3 regions of the Vibrio profundum genome follow, and region 1 is predicted to be linked to each of the others. Evidence: predicted binding sites of a transcription regulator. Region 1 holds the regulator's gene; each other region holds the start of a gene.
The links. The regulator CRP, encoded in region 1, controls carbon source genes, mostly activating them, when cyclic AMP is high. The targets are predictions, from matches to a motif close to TGTGANNNNNNTCACA.
Positions count from the first base shown of each region.

Region 2: a site for CRP is predicted at 5,741-5,756, ahead of L4C34_RS12275 (NupC/NupG family nucleoside CNT transporter). Genes of this name have one in related genera too.
Region 3: a site for CRP is predicted at 1,563-1,578, ahead of nagE (N-acetylglucosamine-specific PTS transporter subunit IIBC). Genes of this name have one in related genera too.

Region 1 is NZ_JAKJTA010000006.1:139,695-147,225, forward strand. It holds gene kefG (glutathione-regulated potassium-efflux system ancillary protein KefG) at 1-309, opposite strand, end outside; gene L4C34_RS06660 (ABC transporter ATP-binding protein) at 443-2,362, shown strand; gene L4C34_RS06665 (TIGR02444 family protein) at 2,362-2,832, shown strand; gene L4C34_RS06670 (YheU family protein) at 2,924-3,151, shown strand; gene L4C34_RS06675 (phosphoribulokinase) at 3,213-4,082, shown strand; gene crp (cAMP-activated global transcriptional regulator CRP) at 4,332-4,964, shown strand; gene L4C34_RS06685 (DUF1338 domain-containing protein) at 5,082-5,873, opposite strand; gene astD (succinylglutamate-semialdehyde dehydrogenase) at 5,897-7,354, opposite strand; gene astA (arginine N-succinyltransferase) at 7,376-7,531, opposite strand, start outside.
Region 2 is NZ_JAKJTA010000011.1:123,894-131,424, reverse strand. It holds gene L4C34_RS12295 (SbcC/MukB-like Walker B domain-containing protein) at 1-933, shown strand, start outside; gene L4C34_RS12290 (hypothetical protein) at 1,171-1,695, shown strand; gene L4C34_RS12285 (hypothetical protein) at 1,818-2,624, opposite strand; gene L4C34_RS12280 (APC family permease) at 2,807-4,468, opposite strand; gene L4C34_RS12275 (NupC/NupG family nucleoside CNT transporter) at 5,826-7,019, shown strand; gene L4C34_RS12270 (LysR substrate-binding domain-containing protein) at 7,110-7,531, opposite strand, start outside.
Region 3 is NZ_JAKJTA010000010.1:45,057-52,587, reverse strand. It holds gene nagE (N-acetylglucosamine-specific PTS transporter subunit IIBC) at 1-1,444, opposite strand, end outside; gene nagA (N-acetylglucosamine-6-phosphate deacetylase) at 1,845-2,981, shown strand; gene nagC (DNA-binding transcriptional regulator NagC) at 2,984-4,198, shown strand; gene L4C34_RS10960 (cation:proton antiporter domain-containing protein) at 4,364-5,971, shown strand; gene asnB (asparagine synthase B) at 6,263-7,531, shown strand, end outside.

The DNA.
Region 1 (7,531 bases):
ATGCTCGCCAAATGCAAACCCTTTGGCAAGAACCCGATCAAACCACTCTTTAAGCAGCGAAGGACAAGAATACATATACAGGGGATGCTGAAAAACAATCACATCATGTTGCAATAATAATTGCTGCTCATGATGCACATCGATAAAGAAGTCAGGGTATTGAGCGTAGATGTCATGCACTAACACATGCTCTAAGTCGCTTATATTATTAATTAACGTTTGATTTGCGATCGAGCTATCTGGGTCTGGATGAGCATAAATCACCAGTACCTTCGGAGGGGAGATAGTCGTTGCCGTTGGGTTTACCATTCGTCGTGCCACAGTCCTTGTCGAATTTTTCCTACCTATTGTGAATCATACCTCAAATTGCATAATGATCGACATTTATCCTCATTCACCCTACTATTCCCGAAGATCGCTTAACTAATTACCCTAGAAATTTATGATTACCTTCTCTGATATTCAATTGCTGCGCGGCGGCAAACCACTTCTCGAACACGCCTCAGCAACCATCCACCCCGGAGATAAGATTGGCCTAGTCGGTAAAAACGGCTGTGGTAAATCGACTCTCTTTGCACTCATGAAAGATGAGCTAAGTATTGATGCGGGCAACTTCAGCCAGCCGAGTCATTGGCAGCTAGCTTGGGTTGCACAAGAAACTCCAGCAATTGAGCGCAGCGCAATCGAATATGTTATTGATGGCGATCGTGAATACCGTCAATTGGAAAAAGCGCTACTGCAAGCCGAGGCCGATGACAATGGCACTCTCGCGGCTGAACTGCATGGACAAATTGAAACGATTGGCGGCTATACCATTCAATCCAGAGCGGCAGAATTGTTAGACGGGCTAGGATTTAGCCAAACGCAGATGGGCTGGCACTTAACCCAGTTTTCTGGTGGCTGGCGGATGCGCCTGAACCTCGCTCAAGCGCTACTGTGTCGCTCAGATTTGTTATTACTGGACGAACCAACCAACCACTTGGATTTAGACGCTGTCATGTGGCTAGAGCAATGGCTGCAGACTTATCCGGGCACTTTAATTCTCATTTCCCATGACCGAGATTTTCTCGACCCTATCGTAAGCCGAGTGATCCATGTTGAAAACCAATCACTCAATGAGTACACCGGCAACTATTCGTCGTTCGAAAGCCAGCGCGCGCAGAAACTTCTACTACAGCAAGCTTCGTATCAAAAGCAACAAAAGCAAATGTCGCACATGCAAAGCTATATCGACCGATTTCGCTACAAAGCCTCTAAGGCCCGCCAAGCGCAAAGTCGTATCAAAGCGCTGGAAAAAATGGAAAAGGTTCTTCCCGCTCAGTTTGATAACCCATTTAGCTTTGAATTCAAGCAACCTGACGCGCTTCCAAATCCAATATTGAGGATGGATCACGTATCCGCAGGCTACGAAGACAACCTAATTCTAGAGAAAATTCGTTTAAACCTCGTCCCCGGCAGCCGTATTGGATTGCTCGGCAGAAATGGCGCAGGTAAATCGACGTTAATCAAATTATTATCGGGGGAGTTGATACCGCAAAGCGGCGAGTTTATTTACTCACAAGGGGTCAAAATTGGTTATTTTGCTCAGCATCAGCTTGAAACCCTGCACCCTGAAGAATCGCCTTTGCAACATATGATGCAAATCGCACCCAAGCATACCGAACAGCAACTGCGTGATTACTTAGGCAGCTTCGGCTTTCAAGGCGAGAAATCGCTTGAGAAAGTAGCTCCATTTTCTGGGGGCGAAAAAGCCCGCCTCGTGCTAGCGCTGATTGTCTGGGGTAAACCCAACTTATTGCTGCTCGATGAACCGACCAACCACCTTGATTTGGATATGCGTCAAGCGCTGACATTAGCTCTGCAGTCATTTGAAGGCGCCATGGTCATTGTCAGCCACGACCGTTATTTGCTGCGTGCGACCACAGACGAGCTATATTTGGTTGATAACCGCCAAGTTGCACCGTTTAACGATGACCTCACTGGCTATTATAAATGGCTCACGGAACAACAAAAGCTGACGCGAAAGGCTAATCAAGCCCCAAGCTTGGAAAAAGATACCAGCCACAGCGCCGCCTCCAAAAAAGAGCAAAAGCGTAAGGAAGCAGAGTTTCGTAAGCTTACTGCACCAATTCGCAAAACTCTGACCAAATTGGAAAAAGAAATGGATAGACTGCAGCAACAGTTAAGCGAGGCCGAAGAGCAATTAGTAGAGGCTTCCTTATATGAAGCAGAAAATAAGACTAAACTTAACCAAGTACTCAGCGCACAAGCCAGTAGTAAGTCTAAACTTGAGGAAGTCGAGCTAGAATGGATGTCGCTGCAAGAAGAACTCGAAAATATGGAACAGGAACTCAACGCGTAATGACGGTGAAGTCTGCTAGCATGCCATTAACCTTAGAAAGGTTGTGGCAGTTTAGCTTGCAATACTACGGAATAAGGCAAGTTAAAAACGCTTGTTTAGAATTACAGAACCACTTTCGGGGCAATGTGAATTTACTGCTATTGCTCAAGTGGCTTGATGAGCAGCAAATAGCATTTCAAGAGCAAGACTGGCACCAAGTGGAGACCTGCGTAGGGCGTACGGAGGCTCTGCTGCACAATTTTCGTCAGCTAAGGCGACAATATAAACAGCATCTCCCTGACTCTCTCTACCGAGAGTCACTCCAGTTTGAGCTGCAACTTGAAAAGCAGCAGCAATCCGACTTGGTTGCCTGTGTGAATAGCTTAGGCCTCATCAGCCCCACAACCACACCGTTAACCTTGAGCTATTGTCGGCAGCTTGGTGCAGAGCGCCTCTATCCCATCTTTAGCAATGCCAAAGTAAGCAGTTAGCCTCATATGTACACTCTCAGCAGGGTAGGTTTTTTGCTATCGGCTCAGGTATACTGCTGCCCTCGCTCAACTTACCCCTTAAAAGCTTGATATGATCATACCTTGGCAACAGCTCGAAACTGAGACACTAGACAACCTCATTCATGAGTTTGTACTACGTGAAGGCACCGACTACGGAACAGAAGAATTCTCGCTACAAAATAAAGTCGACCAAGTAAAAATACAGCTAAAAAATAATGAAGCGGTCATCGTGTATTCAGAGCTGCATGAATCGGTAAACATTCAGCTTCGTCATACATTTCAAGGCAATATTTCATAGCCAAGCCAGTTCCTGCTATAGTCATTCGCCAAAGGCAATTATCGAATAGACAGGGCTCGTCATGTCAGCAAAGCACCCCATTATCGCCGTCACCGGTTCATCAGGAGCTGGAACGACCACCACATCGGAAGCGTTTAGAAAGATGTTCAATATGATGAACATCAAGCCTGCATGGGTAGAAGGTGACAGTTTCCATCAATTCACTCGCCCCGAGATGGACGTGGAGATCCGTAAAGCCCGCGAACAAGGGCGGCACATCAGCTACTTCGGACCACAAGCCAATAATTTCACCACGCTGGAGCAATTTTTCAAAACCTTTGGTAAGGAAGGAGTCGGCCAAGTACGCCGCTACTTACACACCTTTGATGAGGCCGTACCCTACAATCAAATGCCCGGCACGTTTACTCCTTGGCAAGACTTACCCACCAATACCGATGTATTGTTCTACGAAGGCTTGCACGGGGGGGTCGTAGATGGTGACGTCAATGTCGCCCAACATGTCGATCTACTAATTGGCATGGTGCCCATTGTTAACCTTGAGTGGATACAGAAATTTGTCCGTGACACCCGTGACCGCGGCCACTCACGAGAAGCCGTGATGGACTCCATCGTGCGTTCTATGGACGACTACCTAAACTACATCACCCCACAATTCTCTCGTACTCATATCAATTTCCAGCGTGTTCCAACCGTTGATACTTCCAATCCACTCAATGCCAAAGGCATCCCCAGCCTCGATGAAAGCTTTGTGGTCATCCGGTTACGCGGAATGAAAAACGTCGATTTTCCATACCTGCTCGCTATGATTGATGGCTCATTCATGTCGCGTCATAACACGCTTGTCGTTCCTGGGGGCAAAATGAGCTTTGCCATGGAGCTGATCGTACGACCAATTTTGCAACAGTTGATCGAGACGGGTAAAATAGGCTAGAGTGCTCAAGATTTAGCCACGAATGACACTGAGTTCTCATAGCGTGATCTTAGGCACGTTTTTGCCTATAAAATGCGCGCCTCCGAGCCATTTAAATCAAGAAATTCTGTGGCAAAAAGGATACTATCAGAAAGGAAACACAAGATAGCTTGCGGCATAAGGAAACTATTTTGTCCTGATAGACCAGGTTTCTGGTCTGGCTAAATTATGGAACACGGCAAGCATCACCTGCAGAGGAAGTGAGATATTATGGTTCTAGGTAAACCTCAAACCGACCCAACATTAGAGTGGTTTCTTTCACATTGTCATATTCATAAGTACCCTTCAAAGAGCACGTTGATCCATGCGGGCGAGAAGGCGGAAACGTTGTATTACATTGTTAAAGGATCTGTTGCGGTTCTGATAAAAGACGAAGAAGGCAAGGAGATGATCCTGTCTTACCTCAACCAAGGTGATTTCATCGGCGAACTTGGTCTATTTGAAGAAGATCAAGAACGTACAGCCTGGGTAAGAGCTAAATCTCCATGCGAAGTTGCTGAAATTTCTTTTAAGAAATTCCGTCAGCTTATCCAAGTTAACCCTGACATCCTGATGCGTCTGTCTTCACAGATTGCGAGCAGATTGAAAGTGACTAGCCAAAAAGTTGGCGATTTAGCTTTCCTAGATGTGACGGGCCGTATTGCCCAAACACTGCTTAATCTGGCGAAACAACCGGATGCAATGACCCACCCTGATGGCATGCAAATCAAAATCACTCGCCAAGAAATTGGCCAGATTGTTGGTTGCTCCCGCGAAACTGTTGGTCGTATCCTTAAAATGCTAGAAGAGCAGAATCTGATTTCTGCGCACGGTAAAACGATCGTCGTATACGGCACTCGTTAATCACCTAGCAATTAAAGATGCAGACAATAAAGCCACCTCATTGAGGTGGCTTTATGTTTTAGCAAAGAGCGAGTTTTCACACTCACCCTTCCTTCATCTTTTTATAAATCAATATTATCAAAGATTAGTGCTTTCAAAGATCTTATCTGCAGACGCTGCAACAAAGCCTGGGTATAGCTCGCCATTGGCCATAGCGTAACGCTTAGCAAATTCGTAGAACCCACCCGGCACTTCATGCTGACCATCGCTAAATGTCACCACGACTTTATCAGCCATCGTCGATGATTGTTCTAACAAAACTTCAGGCGACCCTTTTACTTCTCCACCCGATTGATTAATTGCAAAACCAGATTGTGTCAGGTAATCGTTCACTTGTTTGACTTGCTCGAAGCGATTGAGCTGGTTAACGCTCACCGTAAAGTGATTAGCACCATAACCATGAACCGACAACCAAGCGGCGTATTCGCTACTCTTAGCAAGGCACTGATAGTCATCGAAGCTGATGTCCCATAAACGCCCAGCCGATAGAAACTCATGTGAGTGTAAACGCTGTGAATCGACTTGTTGTACCAAGCGCTCAACAATAGCTTGCGCTTGGCTCGGTAATTTCTCTACCAACAATTCACTGATGAACACCTTAGGCTGATTAGCATCAGGGTGTTCATAATGCTTTGCTACCAAATGCTTGCTTTCAAAAACATAATCACCACATTCTTGATAGCCCAATGCTAAGAAAGGCGCAGCCAACACCTCAAGGCCAACAGGCGCGAGATTAAAGGTGCGCAATGCAATATGGTCGTTAATCAGGGTCGTCTCTTCTTGCAGCAGCTTGTGAACACGCTCAGCCGATGGGCATAGGCGCTCAATATAGTCATTCCAGAGAGATTGAAATAATATCGACGGTGTCATTACCGACTCCTCTTCTCATCACACTAAAGTTTGATACCTGGACTCAAAGTGTCTGGCAGCATCGTTGATGCTCCCTCCATTGAAGCCATTGGATAGGCACAGTAATCCGCCGCATAGTAAGCGCTTGGTCGTAAGTTACCAGATGCCCCAGGACCACCAAATGGTGCATCACCACTCGCGCCTGTCAATTGACGGTTACGATTCACGATACCCGCGCGAATATGATCAACGAAGTAATCCCACTCAGAATCATCGGTAGACACTAAGCCCGCTGACAGGCCAAAACGCGTGTCATTAGCAAGCGTGACCGCTTGTTCTAAGGTGCGATAGCGAACAACCTGTAGTAAAGGCCCAAAGTACTCTTCATCAGGCAACTCAGCGATATCGGTGACATCAATAATACCCGGCGAAACAAAGGCGGCCTCACCTGCTCTGGCAGGCAAAATTGATTTACCGCCTAGTGACACAAGATTGGCCTGTGCGTCGAGAATAACTTGCGCGGCTTGCTGAGAAATTTGCGGTCCCATGAAAGGCGCTGGCTCGGCAAATGGCTGATCAACAATGATTTCCTTCGCTGCAGTGAGTAATTTACTTAGTAGCTGGTCCCCTTTGTTTCCTTCTGGAACATATAAGCGGCGTGCGCACGTACAGCGCTGACCAGCACTAATAAATGCCGATTGTACTATGGTGTATACCGTGGCATCCAAATCTCCATATTGCTCAGAAATCACCATTGGGTTATTGCCACCCATTTCCAATGCGAGCATTTTATCTGGCTGGCCTGCGAATTGGCGGTGCAATATATGCCCGGTATTCGCACTGCCGGTAAAGAGTACGCCATCAATACCTTTGGCATTGGCTAGCGCGATACCGGTTTCTTTTGCGCCTTGTACTAAGTTGACAACGCCAGCAGGTAAGCCCGCTTCTTGCCATAGTTTCATGACAAATTCGCCCGTCCACGGTGTCAATTCTGAAGGCTTAAACACCACGGTGTTACCAGCTAAGAGTGCTGGCACAATATGCCCATTAGGCAAATGTCCGGGGAAGTTATAAGGACCAAAAACGGCCATCACACCTAGTGGTCGGTGGCGCAGCACTACTTGATTGCCAGCAACTTCACGAGTCGCAGCTCCAGTTCTGTCATGATAAGCACGAATAGATATCGCGATTTTACCCGCCATTGCCGCCGCTTCAGTGCGAGTTTCCCAAATAGGCTTACCCGTCTCTTTAGCAATGATTTCCGCTATCGTTTCACTGTTCGCTTTTACTTTGTCAGCAAAAGCCTGCACCAGTTGCTCACGTTCTGCCAAACTGGTTTTCTTCCAGCGTACAAAAGCGGCACGCGCCGCTTCAACCGCCGCATCGACTTGCACTGGCGTTGCACTCTTACCGTGCCAAATTTGTTGATTATCGTAAGGGCTGAGAGAGGCAATCACTTCACCCGCCCCTTCCTGCCATTGCCCACCAATCCACTGAGTCATCACTTTATCCTCAAAATAAACTTAAACTGCCAACATTCTGACTTTATCGCCTTCGGCTATCTCTAATGCCGACGCAACTTTACTATCCAAAATGACACTATCTGTCGCCTGATCGTAGGCCGCCTTTGCTACCGTCGCTCGGAAGTTTTCAAACGAGGTGTTAGCAATCAAATAGTC
Region 2 (7,531 bases), on a different contig from region 1:
AGCCACCAACAAACGCAACTGCATCAAGTCTGGCAGGGTGCACTGTCGAAGACCGAGTTTACCAGTGAAGTCGATTACCTTGAGAGCAAGTCGTCAGAACAAGACATTCAGCAGCGGCAGCAGGTGATTGAAGATTATCAGCATATCAAAGTGAAGCTATCGCAAACTGTTGAAGACTTACAAACTAAGTTAAATGGTGTTGTCGCACCGGATACGATTAATCTAATGAGCTTATTGGAGCAAGCTCAGCAGGCCTACGATAAAATCCGCACTGAATTTAATGAGATTCAAGCCAATTATAAGAACTTAGACGAAGTTCGAACCCAAATTGAGCAGTTACACCAAGAAAATATCAAGTTAGAACAAGAGTATAAGGTGTATGGCACCTTGTATGATGTCGCGAGTGGTAAAACGGGCAGCCGTGTTAGTTTACACCGTTTTGTCTTGGGCGTTCTGCTCGATGATGTGTTAATACAAGCGTCTCAGCGACTCAATATGATGAGTAAAGGACGGTATCGATTGACCAGAAAGACGGATGGATTCAAAGGTTCAGCGGGACGTGGCTTGGATCTGGAAGTAGAAGATGGATACACAGGAAAAACACGTGATGTCGCGACGCTCTCTGGCGGCGAGTCATTCATGGCCGCGCTGGCGCTGGCGTTGGGATTGTCTGATGTTGTGCAGTCTTACAGTGGTGGTATTCGCTTGGAGACCTTATTTATTGATGAAGGCTTCGGCAGTCTCGATCCTGAATCATTGGATTTAGCGATTCAAACCTTGGTGGATCTCCAGCAAACAGGTCGCATGATTGGTGTCATTTCTCACGTATCAGAGTTGAAAGAGCAACTGACGCAAAGGATAGATGTTGTGGCCTCTAGGTTGGGCTCCACGGTGAAAGTCCATTCCTACATTCAAACGACGTCGATGCCGTAATAAGTGAAGCGGTATGGGCCTCTATTCGTTAGATGGAGGCCTTCACCTTTCCCTCTTCCCTTAAAAATCATATCCATTACCAATCTAAGTGCATATAATTCACTTTCATTGGCTTCCGTTGTTCACCCCTAAATATTTCGATTCGATTGAGCGAGATTGTAATTTTCACGCTTAGAATAGAGTGACGGAGCGGCACATGGGAGCGTTATTTTTGTTATATGGATATGAGGTTTTGTTTTGAAAAAGTTTGTAGTCTGCCTAGTTGCACTTTTTAGTAGTTATTCTTATGCCCAGACTTCGATGGGGCTATGTGAATATGGAAATGAAACGGTGGCGAATATTACGTGTTATGGAAAAGCCGTGCTGGACGGAACAAAGGTAACGGGCTCTCTGACTGTGATGGGCCCGTTGTTGATCAAAGGCGGCACCGTGAATGAGCTCAATGTCAAAGGACCACTAACAACAATCGGTAGCCATGTTTTAGGAGATACGGTCGTTTATGGTCCGATCAAAGCGGTAGACTCGAGTTATCAAGGCAGTGTAACGGATTACTCGGACTTTATGTCCGTCGAAAATTCTCAGTTTGCTCAGAAGGTAATCATCAATTCTGACTCTGACTTTCATGACGCAAAGTTGCAGGTTGGCAATCATTCTACCTTGTCTAAAGGCGTGCTGTTTGCCAAGCATAAAGGTGTTGTTGAAGTTGATCAAAATAGCCAGATCTTAGGGGAGATATCAAACGGACAAATGCTTCAGCACTAACGTGGCGAGAGTGTGAGCATTAGAAATGGCCGACTATTTCCAGGTGTTCTGACCTCGGAGTAGGCGGCCTGAATGCCTGGCAAAGGAACAGTAGAGAAAGCGTTATTAGCGGGATATCTCGGTTAATCATGCCCGTCGATGTATTGACTAACAATACGCTGATAGTCGCCATTCAATTGCATTTTTTCAAATCCTTGTACAAACATATCATGCTGTTGTGTGCATTTTTGGTCGAAAAAGATGTCAACGGGTATTGTTTTTATTGATTTTTTTGAATTTGAAAAAAGGTGCGCACGTTTAGGGTAGTTGGCCTTTATCGTTTTCCAACCCGCGAGGTAGCTTTCTAAAAACATGTCAATACGTTGCCTGTGTAACTTCTGAACGTTTTGCTTTGATGACTTCACTAAATCGAGATTGCTTTCTAGGCCATTTTCTTTGAAAAGCTTGTGAGTGACGCCTCCAATAATCGTACCTATTCGATAGGGCTTTAAGTCCTGAAAGTTGTCGAAGGCAACCCCTTCAGGGAAACGAGACTTAAGATAGAATAAGTAAATGTGCTCACTATACACTCGCATTGATAAGGTCGTTTGCCCAGAAAAAAACGCTGGGGTTCCTATGGCTATACACGCTTTCTTGTCATCAAAAACACGACCAATACGACCTATTGGCAAAGTGAAAAATTGCGCATTGATTCCCGATAGATGATACGCCTGTTGAACGAGATCTGAAATTAATGAGTGATGAGTGTCCATTAAAGGAGGAATGAGGGGAGTTGCGATAGAAACGTCAGAGATCGGCGCTGTATTATCGCGATTGGCGTGGCTGGCAGTAGAAAAAAGCATGATGTGAATAAGAACAAGGCTGAGCATCTTAAGCGGTGAGTTGATGCTTTCGGTCACCTTTTTACTTTCTTCCCTCATAAAGCCCATACGCTACCACTTCGCCAGTTTGTCCATCCGTGTCATAGCATGAGTGTAGTCTATCCCATTTGTACATCAGCAAACTGTCTGCATAAAAAAGAGCCAACTGATGCAGTTGGCTCTTCCTGAGTACGCTATTAAATAAGGGACCTATATTCTGACAAGGCTCTTATATTCTGAAGGTTTGGCTATCAGTTAGTCGCGGTGTTTAATTTTTCAGTCGTTGGCTCGTCGTCTTCGAAGAACTCGTTCGCTTCTTGCAGTTCTTTCTCTAGCAGAGGTGTTACCCAAGCGGAATTTATACCCCAATAGAAGAACACCAAACTCGATGCGGCAACTGCGGCCATACCGTAACCAAAGTGTAGGATGTTAAGGCCACCAAACTCGCTACTACCGATGTAAGATAGAAGCATCATAGTAAGGAAATAACATAGCATCCATGCACCAGCTTTTAGGTGCTTGCTGATGCCGTCCCAACCACGCTTGTTTTGGAAGTATATATAGACAACAAAGCCAAGCAGCAAGATAAAGATAACTTTACCTGTTAGTGGCCAGCGCGACCAATACAGTACCTCAGAAGAGATTGCAAAGCCCAACGGTGCTAGAAAGTTCATCGCTTTTAGGCGAATCGGACGTTTAACATCTGGGGCAATTTTACGCAGTGACATTGCAGACATTGGGCCCACGATGTAGGTCACAACGGTCGCGGCTGAAATGATACCCGCAAGCTGTCCCCAACCTCTAAATAGGTATAGGAAAATAAAGCCGACGATAAGGTTAACCCAAAGTGCTGCACGTGGAATGTGGTATTTAGGGTGTAGCTTCGACCAGCTCTTAGGTAAGTGGCCGTGCTCACTCATTGCAAACAGCATACGAGTGGTAGTGCCCATGTAGGTAATACCTGTGCCAGATGGTGATACAAACGCATCAATATAAAGCAGCATCACGATTAGGTTAAGGTTCAAAGCGATAGCAAGCTGTGCAAATGGAGACGCAAAGTTTAGGCTCCAACCATGTTTTGCGAGATCTGCTGGATCGATACCACCGATGAAGGCAGTTTGCAGTCCGAGATACAAAACCAAAGCAAAAACGAGCGTTAGAACAATCGCACGCGGCAAGTCTTTACGAGGGTTCTTTGCTTCGCCGGCAAAGTGCATTGGGCTTTGGAAGCCGTTATAGGCAAATACGATACCCGCTGTAGCAACCGCTGTTAACGCACCTGCCCAGCCATATGGGGCAAAAGAGTGGTTAACCGCTGTAAAGTTACCAGGGTGGAAGCCTGCCATCACAATTGAGCTTACACAGAATACAGGAACCAGCATTTTGAAAATAGTGATCGCTGTTTGTGATTTAGCAAATAGACCGACGCTCCAGAAGTTGAGTAAAAAGTAGAGGATCATCAGTACGGCAGCAATCATTAGCCCATACACAGACAGCGAGTGCGTATGCATGTTGAAAATGGTACTCGTGAGGGGCTGTACCCATTTCCATTCCCAAGAAGACATGTATTGCACTGAGGCTTCAGCTTCAATTGGGATAACCGTTACGATAGACAACCATGTTGCCCATGCGGCCATATAACCTACGACAGAGCCGTGAGTCAGCTCTAGGTAGCGAACTGGGCCGCCTGATTTAGGGAACAGTGTCGACACTTCCATATAGGTTAGTGCTACGATTAATACCGCAAACCAGCCAATGACCCAAGAAACTAATGAAGCGGGACCGGCAATTTTAGCTGCGTGGTAGGCGCCAAATAGCCAACCAGAGCCGATAACAGAACCGACACCAGTCATCGTTAGGGGAATTAACCCCATTCTTCTTTTGGGCTTAGAGCTTGAAACGTGCTCACTCATAAAGTATGTATCCTTTATTGTAATAATGATGTTTCTAAAACGGCAGAAGCAATGCTGTCGTACCGCTCAAATTATTATATTTCAGCATCTAGCAGAGCTGGTGCTGTTATTGTATTGGAGTGCAAGTTTTACTTACGGTAGACGTTTAGAGGAATTCCATGTCTGGTTGTGAACGGACAGATCATCATGGTGAGGCTTTGGACATGAACTAGATTGCCATTTTTTATTTCACCAATGCTATCTGACTGAAGCTGTGACAACCTCTTAGTTGCGCCAATTCCAATTTCCTGTATTGAGACTAAATGGTTCCTTGAACGGCAAGGAAGGCCAAGTCTCTGCTGTGTTACAGTCCTTCTCCGAAGGTCAAAATATGCAGCGTAATCGGTTAGTTAGACGAAGTTAATTCGATTTCCCTGCTAATTAAGCGGAAAACGTTACATTTTGTAACCATGTATGTCAATAAGTTTACTGGGGGAGTGAGTGGTACTTTGGGCGTTAGGTGAGATGTTTGTTAAATTCTATTACTGACTATTTAGTCAGAGTTCTAACACTGTCTTGCTCTATAAATATTATTTGTTTTGTGAATTATTTAGAATCTCGCATTCGTGATTAATTTCACTTTATCATTTATCTTCGCCTTATTATTTGCATTGTGAATGCATTTGCATTGATGTGTAGTATTTATTACTAGTTTGAGTCGTATTTAAGGGGGAGAGTTTGATATGTGTAGCACTTCATTAGAACTATGCTCAATATAATGTTTGGGTATGAACTAGATTAAAATTTGCCTTGTAAATAATTCACATTTGTGTGAAGCGCTTCACTGTTTATTACCCGCTGATAATTTATACAGTGAAAGTAAGTGCATGTGCACTTGGGTGAGCAGTTGTGGTGAGGGCTAATTATGGTAGAACAATTAGAGAACCAACCAAAGAGTAAGAAAGCGCGCATTTATATTCGTAGCATAATTCGGGCAATACTATTTATTGTCCTCGTTATTTTATTTGTTCAGTTTTTTGTATTGGACATCATTGTTGCGGCCGGGGAGTCTGTCCCAAGATAGCGGAGATGAGAAAAGGTAGAAAAAGAGAGAATTTTTGTCGCCTAGCCAAAAAATCCCTTTCACAGGTTGTTTGTCAGTATTTTGTAAAAATAACCTTGCAAATTCAATGGTTGCCTTTTGAGTATTTTATTAAATAGCTTATTGATTATGCAATTGGGCCAACAAAGTTAGTTACTAATTGAGCACAGTGATGAAACTATTGTTCAAAATGAGAGAACTATCACTTTACTGATGATGTCTTCGAGGGGATGATACACGCAAATTTAACCTCTATCACTTTTGGGCGCGTTAAACATGCAATATCTCCACTTTCTACTTGGTCTTGTCGTTGTCGCCGGACTGGCGCTGCTAGTGAGCAAAGATCGCAAAAATATCAAGCTACGATACATCATTCAGCTTCTCGTTATAGAGATGGGCCTTGCTTACTTTTTACTAAACTCTTCTGCAGGCACAGCCATTGTAATGAAATTTGCTGACGGCTTTACTAGCCTGATGTCATTTGCAGATATCGGAACAAACTTCGTGTTCGGCGGGATTAAAAACGAAGGTGGCTTCGTCTTCTTCTTGCAAGTATTGATGCCGATTGTGTTTATCTCTGCTTTGATCGGGATATTACAGCACTTTAAAGTGTTACCGCTTATCGTGCGTGGTTTGGGGTATGTCTTATCAAAGCTAAATGGTATGGGCAAGCTGGAATCGTTTAACGCAGTAAGCTCATTGACTATCGGTCAATCTGAGAACTTTATTGCTTATAAAGATATCTTAGGCCAAATGTCTGAGCGTCGTATGTACACGCTAGCGGCAACGGCTATGTCTACCGTTTCAATGTCTATCGTCGGCTCGTACATGAAGCTGATTGACCCTAAGTATGTCGTAGCGGCATTACTGCTTAACATGTTCAGTACTTTTATTATCTTGTCGATCATTAACCCATACGATCATGAGCAAGAAACCAATTTTGATGACATGCTAGCAGAAGGAATGGGCGAAAAACTGTCATTCTTTGAAATGCTGGGTGAATACATTTTAATGGGCTTTAAAGTGGCAGTGATCGTTGCGGCGATGTTGATTGGTTTCATCTCTTTGATTGCGATGATCAACAAAGGCTTCACGATGGAGTTTGGCATGAGCTTCCAACAAATGATTGGTTACATTTTCTACCCTGTGGCGTGGTTAATGGGCATCCCTTCAAGCGAAGCATTGCAAGCCGGTAGCATCATGGCAACTAAGCTAGTGTCGAACGAATTCGTTGCTATGCTGACTCTACAAAAAGAAATCGCGCAATTCTCACCGCGCACGATTGGTACTATCTCGATTTTCCTAGTTTCTTTTGCGAACTTCGCTTCAATCGGTATTATTGCGGGTGCGGTTAAAGGGGTGAACGAAGAGAAAGGCAACATGGTTGCACGTTTCGGTTTACGTCTCCTTTACGGCTCAACGTTGGTTAGCGTGCTATCAGCAATGATTGCAAACCTCATGCTGCACTGATCCAATACGTTATCGTCATTTTAAGAAAATCAGCACTTATTCGGTGCTGATTTTTTTTGCCCTCATATTTCTACCTCTATACACACCTATCTACATACGACTCTTTACGTCCGACTCTTCTTTCAACCAGTGGATAAATGCCTGAATGCTTTGGGTGTGGTAGGCGTTCTTACGGTAAATGGCCGCTTGCTGAATGCCAGAGGTGAGGGTGATATCAAAAGGTTTTACCAATAAGCCTCTTTGAATAAAGTCTCCCGCAAGGCTATCGGTTGCTGGGCAAACCCCGTGTCCGGCAACCACCGCGTTAATCCCCAAATCTAGCGTTGCGACTTCTAGCCATTGAGGGTGCAATGAATCGACGCAGACGCCTGCTTTTTCGAACCATTGCTGCCAAGAGAAATGATGCTTATCAGTGTCGGCAACCAGCCAGCAATTGAGCAAGTCTTTGGGCTCATCAATCTTGGTGTGTTGGAGGAGTCTCGGCGAACACACAGGGTAAATCTGCTCTTCAA
Region 3 (7,531 bases), on a different contig from region 1:
CACCAAGCCTTTTAAGCACAGCTTCATCAGCAACAGAGCGGTCTTTCAAAGTCAAACGTAAACGTGTAATACAGGCATCAATCGCGGTTAAGTTCTCACGTCCACCCAGAGCCTTAACGTATTGGCGAGCCAAATCACCTTTAATTTCTTCTTTTGACACAGGAGCATCATCTTCCGTGCCTTCACGACCTGGTGATTTCAAGTTGAACACTCGAATAGCAACACTGAAAGTCACGAAATACAGCACACCAAAGCATAAGCCGATGATAAGCAGAGTGACCGGCTTGGTTGCTAAACCCCAGTTCAATACGAAATCAATCAGACCTGCAGAGAAACCAAATCCGTCAAGCGTGCCAAACATGTTGGTCGCAACCATTGCCAAACCAGTAAACACAGCGTGGATAGCATACAGACCTGGTGCTAAGAACATAAACATGAACTCAAGCGGCTCTGTAATACCGGTCAGGAATGCACAGAAAGCAACAGAGAAAAGTGCACCAGCGATTTGTGGGCGAGTTTTCGCTGGCGCTGCTAAGTACATCGCTAACGCTGCTGCTGGCAAACCAAACATCATGATTGGGAAGAAGCCCGTCATGAACACACCAGCACTCTTATCACCACCGAAGAAGCGGTTTAAGTCGCCAGTCTTAGTAACAATTTGACCTGCAGAATCAGTTAGGCTAGTCACGGTCGCTTTAATTTCAGGAGTAACCGAGTTCACAAAGTGGAACGTGTGCTCTTGGCCAACAACCAGCGACTTCGCAATAGATGGGTCAACACATAGTTGAGTTGCACCGTGTAGCGCCGCAATAGGAGCCGTGAACACTTCTTGACATGTACCTAGACCAAACCACATGTACGAGTTAAGTACATGGTGCAGACCAACAGGAATGAGCGCGCGGTTAAGGACACCATAAATAAACTCACCAACATAGCCTGTGGTTGAGATGCCATGAGCAAGCGCATTCAAACCATGTTGAATGGTTGGCCATACATAACCAGCTCCGCCACCGACGATGAGAGCGATCAGTCCTGCCATAATTGGCACTAAACGCTTTCCGGAGAAAAAAGCAAGCCATTCTGGTAAACGTGTAGTATGGAAAGCATTGTATGCGTGGCCCGCAATAACACCCGCAATAATACCGCCAAAGAAAGACATGTTTACTTCAGAATTGATTGTAGAAGAGGTCGCAGTTAGAACGAAGTAAGCCACGGCACCCGCAAGGCCGGCAGCACCTGAGCCGTCTTTCGACAAGCCAATAGCGATACCTAGACCAAACAATAGCGGTAGGTTAGTGAAAATAGCGTTACCAGCTTGAGCCATAAATGGAATGTCGAGCAAGTCAGGCTGCCCAAGACGTAATAGAAGCGCGGCAACTGGTAGTGTTGCAATCGGCAGCATTAATGCTTTACCTAATCGTTGCGCGTAACCAAGAATATTCACCTCTAGTTCCCCCTATCGGATTTCAGAATATCGTACAAGGCACTTATTTTAGCGCCTCAATTTAGTTTGCCTAAGTGTATGTAAATCTAGTTTGCTAGCAAATGAAAACCTCCATATGTGTGATATTAATCACCAACAATTAATAAGAAGTATCAATTTGACTGGCTGAACGCTCACTCTTATTTTACAATACGAATTAATAAATCTAGGCCACGTGAACGAGTTACAGTTTACAGGGCTAAAATGAGGTAAGACGTGACACCATCGGTGTTATACAATATCGCGCACACTCATTTGACTGCACATTAAATGAGCTTACCCTAACCCGAAAGGCTCGGATTTCTACGGGGTAAGCACTAGCACTTGTTCAAACCAACGAATTGATAAGGATTAGCCAACGATGTACGCGCTAACTAACTGCAAAATTTATACCGGGAGAGAAATTCTTCGAGATCATGCCGTTATCATTAATGGCAATATGATTGAGAACATTTGTTTGCTGAAAGATCTCCCTAGCAACGTACAACGAGTGGATCTAAATGGTGCAAACCTAAGCCCAGGTTTTATCGATTTACAACTTAACGGCTGTGGCGGAGTCATGCTAAACAACGATATTTCCGTCGAAACGCTACAAACGATGCACTTGGCCAATCTACGCTCGGGCTGTACCAGCTTTTTACCGACATTGATTACTTCTTCAGACGAGGATATGAAGCGTGCTATCACTGTTGCGCGTGAGTACCAAGGTCGATACCTCAATCAATCTCTAGGTCTACACTTAGAAGGGCCCTATCTTAATAGTGCCAAGAAAGGCATTCACAGCGTGGACTTTATCCGCCAGTCTGCGGCAGACATGATCGACTTCATATGCGCCAACAAAGACGTAGTCGCCAAAGTCACCCTCGCTCCTGAATGTAATGACGTGCAGTTTATAGAACAACTAAAACGAGCGGGTATTGTCGTAGCTATCGGCCATACTAACGCGACATATGCAGAAGCGAAGCAAAGCTTTAATGATGGAATTACGTTTGCCACTCACCTTTTCAACGCTATGACCTCCATTAGTGCCCGCGATCCTGGTGTCGTGGGGGCCGTTTATGATACCGCAGACGTTTACGCTGGGATAATCGCTGATGGGTTCCACGTTGACTACGCCAACATCCGTATTGCACACAAAATGAAGGGTGAGAAATTAGTCTTAGTGAGCGACGCCACAGCCCCAGCAGGAGCTGAAATAGATAGCTTTCTTTTTGTTGGTAAAACAGTCTATTACCGCGATGGTAAGTGCATTGACGAAAGTGGTACACTTGGAGGTTCTGCGCTAACTATGATTGAAGCGGTGAAAAACACCGTCGATCACGCAGGTATCGCCTTAGATGAAGTACTTAGAATGGCCACCTTATACCCTGCGACGGCAATTGGCATGCAGGACGAGCTTGGGCGAGTTCAAAAAGGAATGGTCGCGAACTTGGCAGTATTTGATAATGACTTCAATGTCCAAGCAACTGTTGTAAACGGAATATACGAGCAAAATTAATCATGAATGGCGGACAAATCGGTAACGTAGACTTAGTCAAGCAACTCAATAGTGCAGCCGTATATCGGTTGATTGATCAACAAGGTCCTATCTCGCGTATTCAGGTAGCCGACCTCAGTCAACTCGCTCCGGCGAGCGTTACTAAGATCACCCGCCAGTTGCTAGAGCGCGGCCTCATAAAAGAGGTCGCCCAACAAGCTTCAACGGGAGGGCGAAGAGCTATCTCGTTAAAAACGGTTGTTGAACCGTTCCACTCTTTAGCAGTGCGAATCGGCCGCGACTATATCCACTTCAGTTTATTCGATTTATCGGGACGAGAGCTCGCCACGAGTCATAATGAGTTCCTCTACACGACCCAAGACGAATTGGTAGAAGGGCTCATTCAACAGCTATCCTTCTTTTTATTCGACAATAAAAACGTGGTCGAAGAGCTGATCGCCATTGGCATTGTTTTGCCAGGACTTATCAACCCGGAAACAGGCACGGTGGAGTATGTGCCAGGTATTCGAGTTAATAAGTTAGAACTCGGCAGTATTATCCAAGCAAAATTTAAAGTGCACAGCTTTATTGGCAACGATGTCCGAGGGATGGCGCTCGCTGAACACTACTTTGGCGCTAGCCAAGACTGCCAAGACTCAATCCTTGTCAGCGTTCACCGTGGAACGGGGGCTGGCATTATTATCAACGGTAACGTTTTTCTCGGCTCAAATAGAAATGTGGGCGAAATCGGCCACATTCAAATTGACCCGCTCGGAGAGCAATGTCAATGTGGTAACTTTGGCTGTTTAGAAACCATCGCAGCCAACCCTGCCATCATTAAACGAGTCCGCCAACTTGTTAGTCAAGGCTATGAATCTAGCCTTGCAGAACTCAACCATATCACCATCAAAGATGTCTGCTCGCATGCAAATTCTGGAGATGAATTAGCTAGGCAAAGTTTAATCCGTGTCGGTAACCAACTTGGTAAAGCCGTCGCCATCACCATCAACTTGTTTAACCCACAGAAAGTCGTCATCGCCGGTGACATTACTCAGTGCCAAGATATCATTTTCCCCGCAATCAAACGAAATGTACAAAATCAGTCACTGAAAACCTTCCACGAGTCGCTTCCAATTGTCGCCTCGTTGCTTAACGACCAACCTTCGATGGGAGCATTCGCCATGATTAAACGAGCAATGCTAAATGGCGCTTTATTGCAAAAACTGTTAGAAGACTGACATATACACCAGCTCCCAACGATAAACAAACCAAAATATAACATCTTAATTGTTATATTTTGGTTTGTTTTCTATTTGAAGTCTGAATGTTAGAGCTTAATGTGTGTATAATTTATCTTGTTTATAAATTATACACCAAACCTCCAATATTAAGGACTTTTGCCTTTGACCGAACTTGTACTTTTATCCTCTGTATTTATTGCAGGTTTTATCGCGCTTCGTTGTCACCTTCCACCCCTAGTTGGTTTCTTACTTGCGGGGTTTGCACTGCACCATTTTGGTTATCAAAGTAGTAACAACATTGAATTTCTTGCCGATCTCGGTGTGACATTAATGCTGTTTACCATCGGCCTAAAATTAGATATCAAAGTATTATTATCTAAAGAAATCTGGGCTGGCGCTAGCATACACAATATCCTGTCGACGCTCGCGTTCAGTGCATTTTTAGTCATGCTAAAGTTTTTAGGTGTCGCATGCTTATCCGAAGTCTCGCTAGGCCAACTTGTAACCTTGGGCTTCGCTCTGTCTTTTTCTAGTACGGTATTTGCGGTTAAATCTATCCAGGAAAAAGGCGATATGAACGCCTTGTATGGTGTGATGGCGATCGGTATCTTGGTCATGCAGGACATCTTTGCGGTACTATTTCTCACGGCCTCTACAGGGAAAATGCCAGAGTGGTATGCCGTCGTTTTAATAGCCTTACCGCTACTACGCCCTCTATTTTATAAGCTGCTCGATTGGGCCGGGCATGGTGAAATGTTAGTCTTGTTTGGCATTTTCTTTGCCCTAGTAATGGGAGCAGGCTTGTTCAGCTTTGTTGGTCTTAAGCCAGACTTAGGGGCTTTGATAATGGGCATGCTGCTATCCGGGCATAAAAAGGCATCAGAACTCTCCAAGTCATTATTTAACCTCAAAGAAGTATTCTTGGTGTGTTTTTTCTTAAACATCGGTTTACAAGCTCAGCCGACCCTCGCAGGTCTGACGCTCGCACTTTTGTTACTGCTCGTATTACCTTTAAAAGGGTTCCTGTATTTTCAGGTATTGAACAAATTCAAATTCCGAGTACGTACCTCCCTCTTTACCGCACTCACCTTATTCAACTTCAGTGAATTCGGCCTGATCGTTGGTGCACTTGCCTACAAACTTGGCTGGATCAATAGTGATATCATGGTCGCGATTGCCATGGCCGTCTCCATATCCTTTGTGCTCGCTGCGCCACTGAACCGTAAAGCCCATGAACTTTACCGTAAATCGACTCAGTGGGTTAAAGAGCATTCTGCAGAAGTCCTACACCAAAAGGATCGCCTGATTAATCCAGGTCATGCACAAATTCTTATCTTTGGGATGGGCCGCATTGGTACCGGGGCCTACAATGAACTAAGAGCTCAGTACGGCGATATCGCGTTAGGCATAGATATAAACGACCGTACAGCGCAGCTGCATCGTGAACAAGGCCGACAAGTCATTTCCGGAGACGCCACCGATTCCGACTTCTGGGAGCGCGTTTTTGACACATCCAAAGTCAAACTTGTCCTGCTTGCGATGCCTCACCACCAAGGTAACCAAATGGCATTAGAACAACTGCAAAACAAACAGTTCTCAGGACAAATCGCTGCCATCGCGGAATACTCGGATCAAGTAGATGAACTATTGTCCAAGGGCGTCGACGCCGCATTCAACGTATACAACGAAGCCGGTAGTGGTTTTGCTAAGCACGTATGCGATGGCTTGCAACCTAACTTAGTCGCAATAAACGTGGGCAGTCGCAGCTAAGCTCCTTTGAGTACACAGTGAGAACCCAATATGTGGGGGCCAAGGATGGCCTTGATAGACATGCCGTAACAGGCAAGCCAAGTACCAATCTGAAAGCCCTCCCCTACAGAATAATCCCACTGAACATGGAGAAACCACACTAAAATTAGATAAAATTTAAAATTATGGGTGATTATTAGAAATTGTTTAATCACACGTGTGATTTGTAAAAATAAAGCATGTTCAAGGTTGCTTTTTATTGTTCAACTGGCACATTGTAACTTACTGCTTTTAGACAAAGGGAAACTTTACATGTGCTCAGTATTTGGGATATTGGATATAAAAGGCGACGCATCCGCGCTGCGCAGTACCGCATTAGAAATGTCAAAAAAAATGCGTCACCGTGGACCTGACTGGTCAGGTATTTATGCGTCGGAGAATGCGATCCTTGCCCATGAACGCTTAGCGATAGTCGGCTTAAATAGTGGTGCTCAACCCCTTTACAGTCATGATGGCAAACTAGTTCTAGCAGTAAATGGTGAGATTTATAATCACCAAGAGCTTCGCGCAAAGTATCAAGATAAATACCAATTTCAAACAGATTCCGATTGCGAAGTAATTCTGGCTCTGTATCAAGAGATGGGTGCAGAGCTTCTTGAAGAACTCAATGGTATCTTCGCGTTTGTTCTATACGATGAAAATAAAGACCAATACTTAATCGGTCGCGATCACATTGGCATCATTCCTCTTTATCAGGGCCTAGACGAGCAAGGCAACTATTACGTCGCGTCTGAAATGAAAGCCTTGGTTCCTGTATGCAAAACCATCAGTGAGTTTCCACCGGGATGCTTCTACAGTTCGTCTTTAGAGCAACCTGAACGTTATTATACCCGTGACTGGAATAGCTTTGAGAATGTCGCGAGTAACCCAACTAGCAGAGTTGAGCTCAAGCAGGCACTAGAAGCAGCAGTCAAGCGCCAATTGATGACAGATGTTCCTTATGGCGTGCTTCTGTCTGGTGGTCTTGATTCTTCCATCACCTCTGCGATTGCCAAAAAATATGCGGCGATGAGAATCGAAGACAATGACAAATCTACCGCTTGGTGGCCACAACTTCACTCCTTTGCCGTTGGTTTAGAAGGTGCACCCGACTTAAAAGCCGCACGTGAAGTCGCCGATAAAATCGGTACCGTTCACCATGAAATGACCTATACCATTCAAGAAGGCTTGGACGCTATTCGTGATGTGATTTACCACATCGAAACATATGACGTCACTACAATACGTGCATCTACTCCGATGTATCTTATGGGCAGAAAGATCAAAGCCATGGGAATAAAGATGGTGCTATCTGGTGAAGGTGCTGACGAATTATTTGGCGGCTATCTGTATTTTCATAAAGCGCCTAACGCGAAAGAATTTCACGAAGAAACCGTGCGTAAGTTACTCGCCCTCAACCAGTTTGATTGTGCGCGAGCCAACAAGTCTCTAGCCGCTTGGGGCGTAGAAGGTCGTGTGCCTTTCTTAGACAAAGAGTTTATTGATGTAGCAATGCGCTTAAACCCTGAAGATAAGATGTGC